Regions from separate parts of the Nonomuraea sp. NPDC054003 genome, predicted to be linked through region 1. Evidence: predicted binding sites of a transcription regulator. Region 1 holds the regulator's gene; each other region holds the start of a gene.
The links. The regulator LexA, encoded in region 1, represses DNA repair genes until DNA is damaged. The targets are predictions, from matches to a motif close to TCGAACANNTGTTCGA.
Positions count from the first base shown of each region.

Region 2: a site for LexA is predicted at 1,193-1,208, ahead of ACZ6YG_RS19595 (alpha-ketoglutarate-dependent dioxygenase AlkB). Genes of this name have one in related genera too.
Region 3: a site for LexA is predicted at 1,125-1,140, ahead of ACZ6YG_RS12865 (Rv2578c family radical SAM protein). Genes of this name have one in related genera too.

Region 1 covers NZ_JBVJKR010000001.1:261,027-263,289, forward strand. The annotation lists gene ACZ6YG_RS01005 (DoxX family protein) at 30-437, opposite strand; gene lexA (transcriptional repressor LexA) at 686-1,393, opposite strand.
Region 2 covers NZ_JBVJKR010000007.1:91,577-93,839, reverse strand. The annotation lists gene ACZ6YG_RS19600 (heparinase II/III family protein) at 1-458, shown strand, start outside; gene ACZ6YG_RS19595 (alpha-ketoglutarate-dependent dioxygenase AlkB) at 541-1,170, opposite strand; gene ACZ6YG_RS19590 (VOC family protein) at 1,309-2,067, shown strand; gene ACZ6YG_RS19585 (MFS transporter) at 2,092-2,263, shown strand, end outside.
Region 3 covers NZ_JBVJKR010000004.1:488,928-491,190, reverse strand. The annotation lists gene ACZ6YG_RS12875 (penicillin-binding transpeptidase domain-containing protein) at 1-709, shown strand, start outside; gene ACZ6YG_RS12870 (DUF3040 domain-containing protein) at 749-1,015, opposite strand; gene ACZ6YG_RS12865 (Rv2578c family radical SAM protein) at 1,149-2,171, shown strand.

The sequences.
Region 1 (2,263 bases):
CATTCTAGGAATGTCGGCCTTCGTACGGATCAGCCGCCGGCCAGCGACCGCCACAGCCGGTCCGTACGATCACGCCGCCCCCACGCGATCACCCCGCTCATCACGAGCAGGACCAGCGGCAACGCCACAGGCCCGCCGCTCACGAACGCCTCGGTCAGCACCGCACCGGCCATCAGCCCGGCGCCCGCCAGCGCGGCCGCTCCGGCCACCGGGGGCGCCAGCAGGCACACCGCCACCGCGACCTCCAGCACCGCGACCAGGTAGCGGAACCAGTCACCCCACCCGATCGCCTCGAACGTGGACACCGACGGCTCAGCCCCGGTGAACTTGCCCATCGCCGCCATCAGCAGCATGCCGGCCATGACCACCTGGAGCACCCACAGGCCGGCCCCGGCCAGCCGCCGCCCGGCACTCGGCCTCGTCTCGATCTTCTCCATGCCGCCGACATTATGGACTGCGATCAACCGCCGGAATGCGGCTGGTTACCGGACAAGGGTGGAGGTAGGTGCACTTGCCCGGAGACGCGCCGTGTGCGACGGAACCATGGAACCCGGGCAGCCGGAGAGGCGCCCGCCGGACAGGACGCGCGTGGAGAGGAGGACGGCGACCATCGGCGGGCTGGTGGGCGAGAGCCGGTGAGGAGCGCGGTGCGGGACGGCCGCACCGCGTCTCACGCGGCGAGTGGTCAGAGGCGGCGCAGGACCGCCACGACCTTGCCCAGGACGCTGGCCTCGTCGCCGGGGATGGGTTCGTAGTTGTCGTTGTGCGGCACCAGCCAGACGTGGCCGTCCTTGCGCTTGAAGGTCTTGACCGTCGCCTCGCCCTCGATCATCGCGGCCACGATGTCGCCGCTCTCGGCGACCGGCTGCTGGCGGACCACGACCCAGTCGCCGTCGGCGATCGCGGCGTCGATCATCGAGTCACCGGTGACCTGCAGGAGGAAGAGCGTGCCCTCGCCGACCAGCTGCTTGGGAAGCGCGAAGACGTCCTCGACGCTCTCCTCGGCCAGAATCGGGCCACCGGCGGCGATGCGGCCGACCAGCGGGACGTAGGCGGCGGTGGGCCTGTTGACGGGGGCGTCGTCGGTGGCGGTGTCGGGGTCGACCCACAGCACCGGCTCACCCGGCAGCCGCACCTCGAGCGCGCGCGGGCGGTGGGGGTCACGCCGCAGATAGCCCTTGCGCTGCAAAGCCGTCAACTGGTGCGACACGCTGGACGTGCTGGTCAACTGGACGGCTTCGCCGATCTCGCGCATGGACGGCGGATAGCCGCGCTGCTGCACCGAGTCGCGGATCACCTCGAGGATCTTGCGTTGCCTGGGGGTCAGCCCCAGTGAGTCACGCCTTCGCACCGCGAGGTCACTGACCCCATTGGCGTCATCCCGCTCGCTCATGCCTCTCCTCCTCGCCCGGCAACCCGCCCCGCGGGCGAGGCTCCCGGTCCGTGGTCCTGATGTCGCACACAGCGACCGTATCTCTGTTGAAGATCATCTTCAAACAGTTGTTCGAGTCTTCCTCGAAAATGTCGGCAGTGTGGTGTAGAACATCGTACGGGAGTTCGATCGACACCGTGTTCGATTTGCCGATCTTTCTACGGCCGTTTCCGGGGGCCACGACGGCGGGAGGTCCATCATGCGAACGACCAGACGGAGCCACCGCGCAGCGGGCTCACCCACGGGCCGCATCCACGGGATGATCTGATGGCGGATCCGACCGGCGACCACGTCAAGCGCCTCACCCTCATCGTCGACGCCACCCAGGAGGGGAGCCCTCAGGGACGCCACCCTCGCCCCGAAGCGCCCAGGCGGAATAACGACGGCGGAGCGGGCCCCCGATCGCGATGGGCCGCCGACGGCAAGCGCCCCCACCTGTACCTCGTCCCCCCAGCCCGCCCCGACTCGGACACCGGCCCTGGCAGGTGGGGGAGAAGCGACGGCGGGCCCGTCCGAGGGGGAGAGCGAGCGCCCGGAGCCGGTCAGGTCGTCAACGGCGGGTCCGTCCGAGAGCGAGCGCCCGGAACCGGTCAGGTCGTCAACGGCGGGTCCGTCCGAGAGCGAGCGCCCGGAACCGGTCAGGTCGTCAACGGCGGGCGCCAGGCGGCGGGCGAGCGTGCGCCGGGAGGCGTCGTCAATGGCGGGTCCGTCCGTACGGAAGAGTGTGCGCCTGGACCCGGTCAGGTCGTGAACGGCGGGTCCGTTCGAGGGGGAGAGCGTGGGCCGGGAGTTGGCCAGGCCGTCAATGGCAGGCGCCGGGCGGCAGGCGAG
Region 2 (2,263 bases), on a different contig from region 1:
CGGACCCATCGGTCGCCGTAAAACGCCTCCCCGTCAGCGGCGCCACGCCGTTCGAGGCGACCGCGCTGAACCTGAACCTGGGCGCGCGCGGCGAGGGGGTGTACTACAAGTCCTGGAACAAGCAGGCGTCCCGGTCGTTCGGGCCGTACGACTACGACGGGAAGATGTTCTACACCGAGACCGGCGCCGCGGGTCAGACGGTCGTGATGATGAGCGGCACGTCCATCGAGCATGACGGCGCCACCCTGGTCAAGTCGCCCGTCGAGGTGCCGGACCTGGCCGTGCGCGTCGGGACCGACGGCACCGTCCGCATCGACGGCAGCGGCCTGACCGCGAGTACCGACCAGGCGCGCGCCATCGCGATCGCCGCGCCGGGGGCCACGAAGGTGGTCCTGAACGGCACGCAGGTGCCCTTCACCCGTGACGGCGCACTCATCTACGCGGCGGCCGTCGCGTGACGACGGGTTCGGCCGGGCATGCCCTCATGGCGGGCGAGTGGGCCGCGGCCGCGCGGCTCAGGCGGGCCGGTGACCCGGGCCGTCAGCGGACGCCGCGAGGGCGGAACTGGATGCTGATGCGCGGCCCCGCCGGGCGGGTGGTCTTGGGGACGGCGTGTTCCCACGTGCGCTGGCAACTGCCGCCCATCACGATGAGGTCGCCGTGACCCAGGTCGTAGCGGAGTGACGAGCCGCCGCCGCGCGGGCGGAGCAGCAGAGGGCGCGCGTAGCCCACGGACAGGATCGCCACCATGGTGTCGTGGGCGGCGCCGCGGCCGATGGTGTCGCCGTGCCAGGCCACGCTGTCGCGGCCGTCGCGGTAGTAGCACAGGCCGGCCGTGGCGAACGGCTCGCCCAGCTCTTCGCGGTAGTGCTCATCGAGGACGCGCCTGGCGTCGGCGAGCACCGGGTGCGGGAGCGTCTCGCCCTCGTCGTAGAACTTCAGCAGCCGCGGCACGTCGACGACGCGGTCGTACATCTTGCGCCGCTCGGCCCGCCACGGCACCGACTCCGCCAGCCGCTCGAACAGCTCGTCGGCTCCCGACAGCCAGCCCGGCCGCACGTCGACCCAGGCGCCCCGGTCGAGAGGGACGCGGCGGACCGTCGAGCCGAGCGGCCCCACGGCGAGTTCCTCGTTCAGGCTCAGCAGAGATGCTTGGTAAACAGCCGCCATACCACCGAGTGTAGGTGATCGTTCAAACATGTTTTCGACTGTGCCGGATCCCGCGGGCGGGGCATGAAGGACGAGAAGAATCGCGTGGCGTCGTCCCGGGCCGCAGCGGGGCCGCCACATCCGATCGAGGAGCACGTCATGCTCACCACTGAGTTCCTGCCGGGCAGCCCGTGCTGGGTCGATGTCGGCAGCCCCGACATCGAGGCGACCGCAGGCTTCTACAGCGACCTGTTCGGCTGGCGGTTCCAGCCGGCGATGGAGGGATACGGCTTCTGGCAGGCCGACGGCAAGACGGTCGCCGCGGCCGGGTCGGTGATGGAGGAAGGGGCCGCCGCGTCCTGGATGGTCTACTTCCAGACGCCCGACTGCGACGCCACCGCCAAGGCGGTCGAGCTGGCCGGCGGGCTGGTCCGCGCCCAGCCGTTCGACATCGAGGGGCAGGGGCGGATGGCGCAGTTCACCGACCCCGCGGGGGCGGAGTTCGCGGCCTGGCAGCCGGGTGGCACGCGCGGCCTCGACGTGGTGACCGATCCGGGGTCGTTCGCCTGGGCCGAGCTGTTCGTGCCCGACACCGACGGCATCCGCGGCTTCTACCGGTCGGTGTTCGGCTGGCGGTTCGACGACGTCGACATGGGAGATCTGACCTACCCGGTGGTCTCGCCGGCCGAGGGCGGCGCCGACTCGTCGATGGCGGGGCTGGTGGGGCTGCCGCCGGGTGACCGGGCCCACTGGGTGCCGTTCTTCGAGGTGCCCGACTGCGACGGGGTGGTGGCCAGGTGCCAGGAGCTCGGCGGCACGGTGCGCACGCCGGTGGACGACGTGCCGGGGGTGGGGCGGATCGCCTACCTGTCCGATCCGCACGGGGCGCGGTTCGCGGTGATCACCAGCACGGCCTGAGCGCGCCGGTGTAACGTCTCCTGGGTGTTGACACGTTACATGCTCGGCGCCCTCGCCTCCCGTACCGGCGACGAGATGTCCGGGCCCGCGCTGCTGGTCGCCGGGCTGGCCGTGACCGGGTCGCCGGTGCTGGCGTCGTCGCTGCTGGCGGGGCTGACCGTGTCGGCGGCGGCCGGGGGGCCGCTGCTGGGCGTGG
Region 3 (2,263 bases), on a different contig from region 1:
CGCGGCCGGGCTGCTGGCCGCGGGGCTGAAGCCGGGCGACACCGTGACCTGCCCGAAGTACGTGACCGTGGGCGGGCTGCGCATCCGCAACTCCGAGGAGGCCGCGTACGGCAAGGTGTCGTTCTCCGACTCGTTCGCCTACTCGTGCAACACCTCGTTCGCGCCGCTGGCCAAGCAGCGGCTCGGCGCCGACCAGCTGCTGAAGACCGCCGAGCTGGTCGGCTTCAACACAGCGCCGGCCATCGGCCTGCCCGCCACCGAGCCCAGCTTCCCCAGGGCAGAGTCCGACGCCGAGCTGGCGGCCGAGTCCTTCGGCCAGGGCCGCATCACCGCCAGCCCGCTGTCGATGGCGTCCGTGGCCGCGGCTCTCGCCGACGGCACCTGGCGGCCGCCCACGCTGGTGCCGGAGGCGGAGCAGAAGGTCAAGCCCCGCCCGCTGCCCGACGGGGTGACGGATGACCTGCACGCGATGATGGCGGCCGTCGTCACCAAGGGCACCGCCAAGGCCGCCGGCCTGCCCGCCGGCACCCACGGCAAGACGGGGACCGCCGAGTACGGCACGGGGCCCGAGCTCGACTCCCACGCGTGGTTCATCGGGTTCAGGGACGACGTGGCGTTCGCGGTGGTGGTCGAGGGCGGTGGCGGCGGCGGCAAGGTCGCCGCGCCGGTGGCCGCCGACTTCCTGCGCGCCCTGCCGTCCTCCCGCTGACCCCGGCCCATTCGGGCGAGGCCCGCGGGGCGGATGGGGTCAGGCGGTGGTCAGGGCGAGGGCGGCCGAGGCCCCCTCGCGCAGGACGAGGATCAGGAGCGTGGCGACGAGCGTGGCGATCAGGAACCAGCTGATCACGATGATGACGGTCGAGCGGCTGGGCGCGTGCCCGCCCGCCGACCTCTCCTCACTGCGGCGCGCGCGCTCGTTGAACGACTCCAGCCGTGCGACGAGTCGCGGATCGTCGTCGACGAGGTGCTGCTCGATCTGGGCCAGCATCCGCTCTTCGTCCTGCGACCAGGCCATGGGTGCACCTCCGGAACGCAAGCTCTGTGCCGCGTTCCTGCCCAACTATGAAGATCATTAGCCGTGGGCCGACCTGCCAATTGCGATCTCTTTTGGTTTGCGATCACTGTCGAACCTCTGTTCTAATCATGGCATGCGCTGGGACAACCTGCGTCTGACCGACGCCGGGCCGGACGATCCGGCCGCGCCGCTGTTCGCCCGCGGCGCGGTGGCCCGCACCTTCGACACCCCCGGCTTCCGGGGCATGACCTTCTACGAGATCCAGGCGCGTTCGATCATCAACCGGGTGCCGGCGGCCAGCCGGGTGCCGTTCGACTACACGATCAACCCTTACCGCGGTTGCGGCCACCGGTGCGTCTACTGTTTCGCGCGCAAGACCCACGAGTATCTCGACCTCGACGCGGGGGCCGACTTCGACTCGAAGATCGTGGTGAAGGTCAACGCCGCCGAGCTGGTCCGCAAGGAGCTCGCCGCGCCGCGCTGGCGCGGGCAGCACATCGCGATGGGCACCAACGTCGACTGCTACCAGCGCGCCGAGGGCCGCTACGAGCTGATGCGCGGCATCCTGGCGGCGCTGCGCGACGCGGCCAACCCATTCTCGGTCCTCACCAAGGGCACGCTGATCCTGCGCGACCTCGACCTGCTCACCGAGGCGGCCGACCGCGCCGACGTGGGCGCGAGCTTCTCGGTCGGCTTCCTCGACCCCGACGTGTGGCGCTCGGTCGAGCCGGGCACCCCCGACCCGCGCCGCCGCCTGGAGGCGTGCGCGACGCTCAACGCCCACGGCATCGGCTGCGGTGTCCTGATGGCCCCGGTGCTGCCCTACCTCACCGACTCCCCCGCCCAGCTGGAGCGGACGGTCAGGGAGATCGCCGCCGCCGGCGCCACCCATCTCACCCCCATCGTGCTGCACCTGCGCCCCGGCGCCCGGCAGTGGTGGCTGGCCTGGCTCTCCCGCGAGCACCCGCGCCTCGTGCCGCGCTATCTGGAGCTGTACGGTCGCGGCGCCTACGCGCCCAAGGCCTACCAGGAACGCGTCACGACCCAGATCAGGGAGCTCGCCACCCGCTTCGGCATCGGCCGCGCCACTCCGGCCAGGGCCCGCCGCCTCCCGCCGCCGCCACCGCCTTCTCCCCAGCAGCTCACCCTGCTGTGACCCCTGGGCAGCGGGATGGGTGGGGCCTGAGCTTTTCGCGTTCTGGACTCGTACCAAATTGATGGTATGTCGCGTTTTGGTGGAGTAGGGGT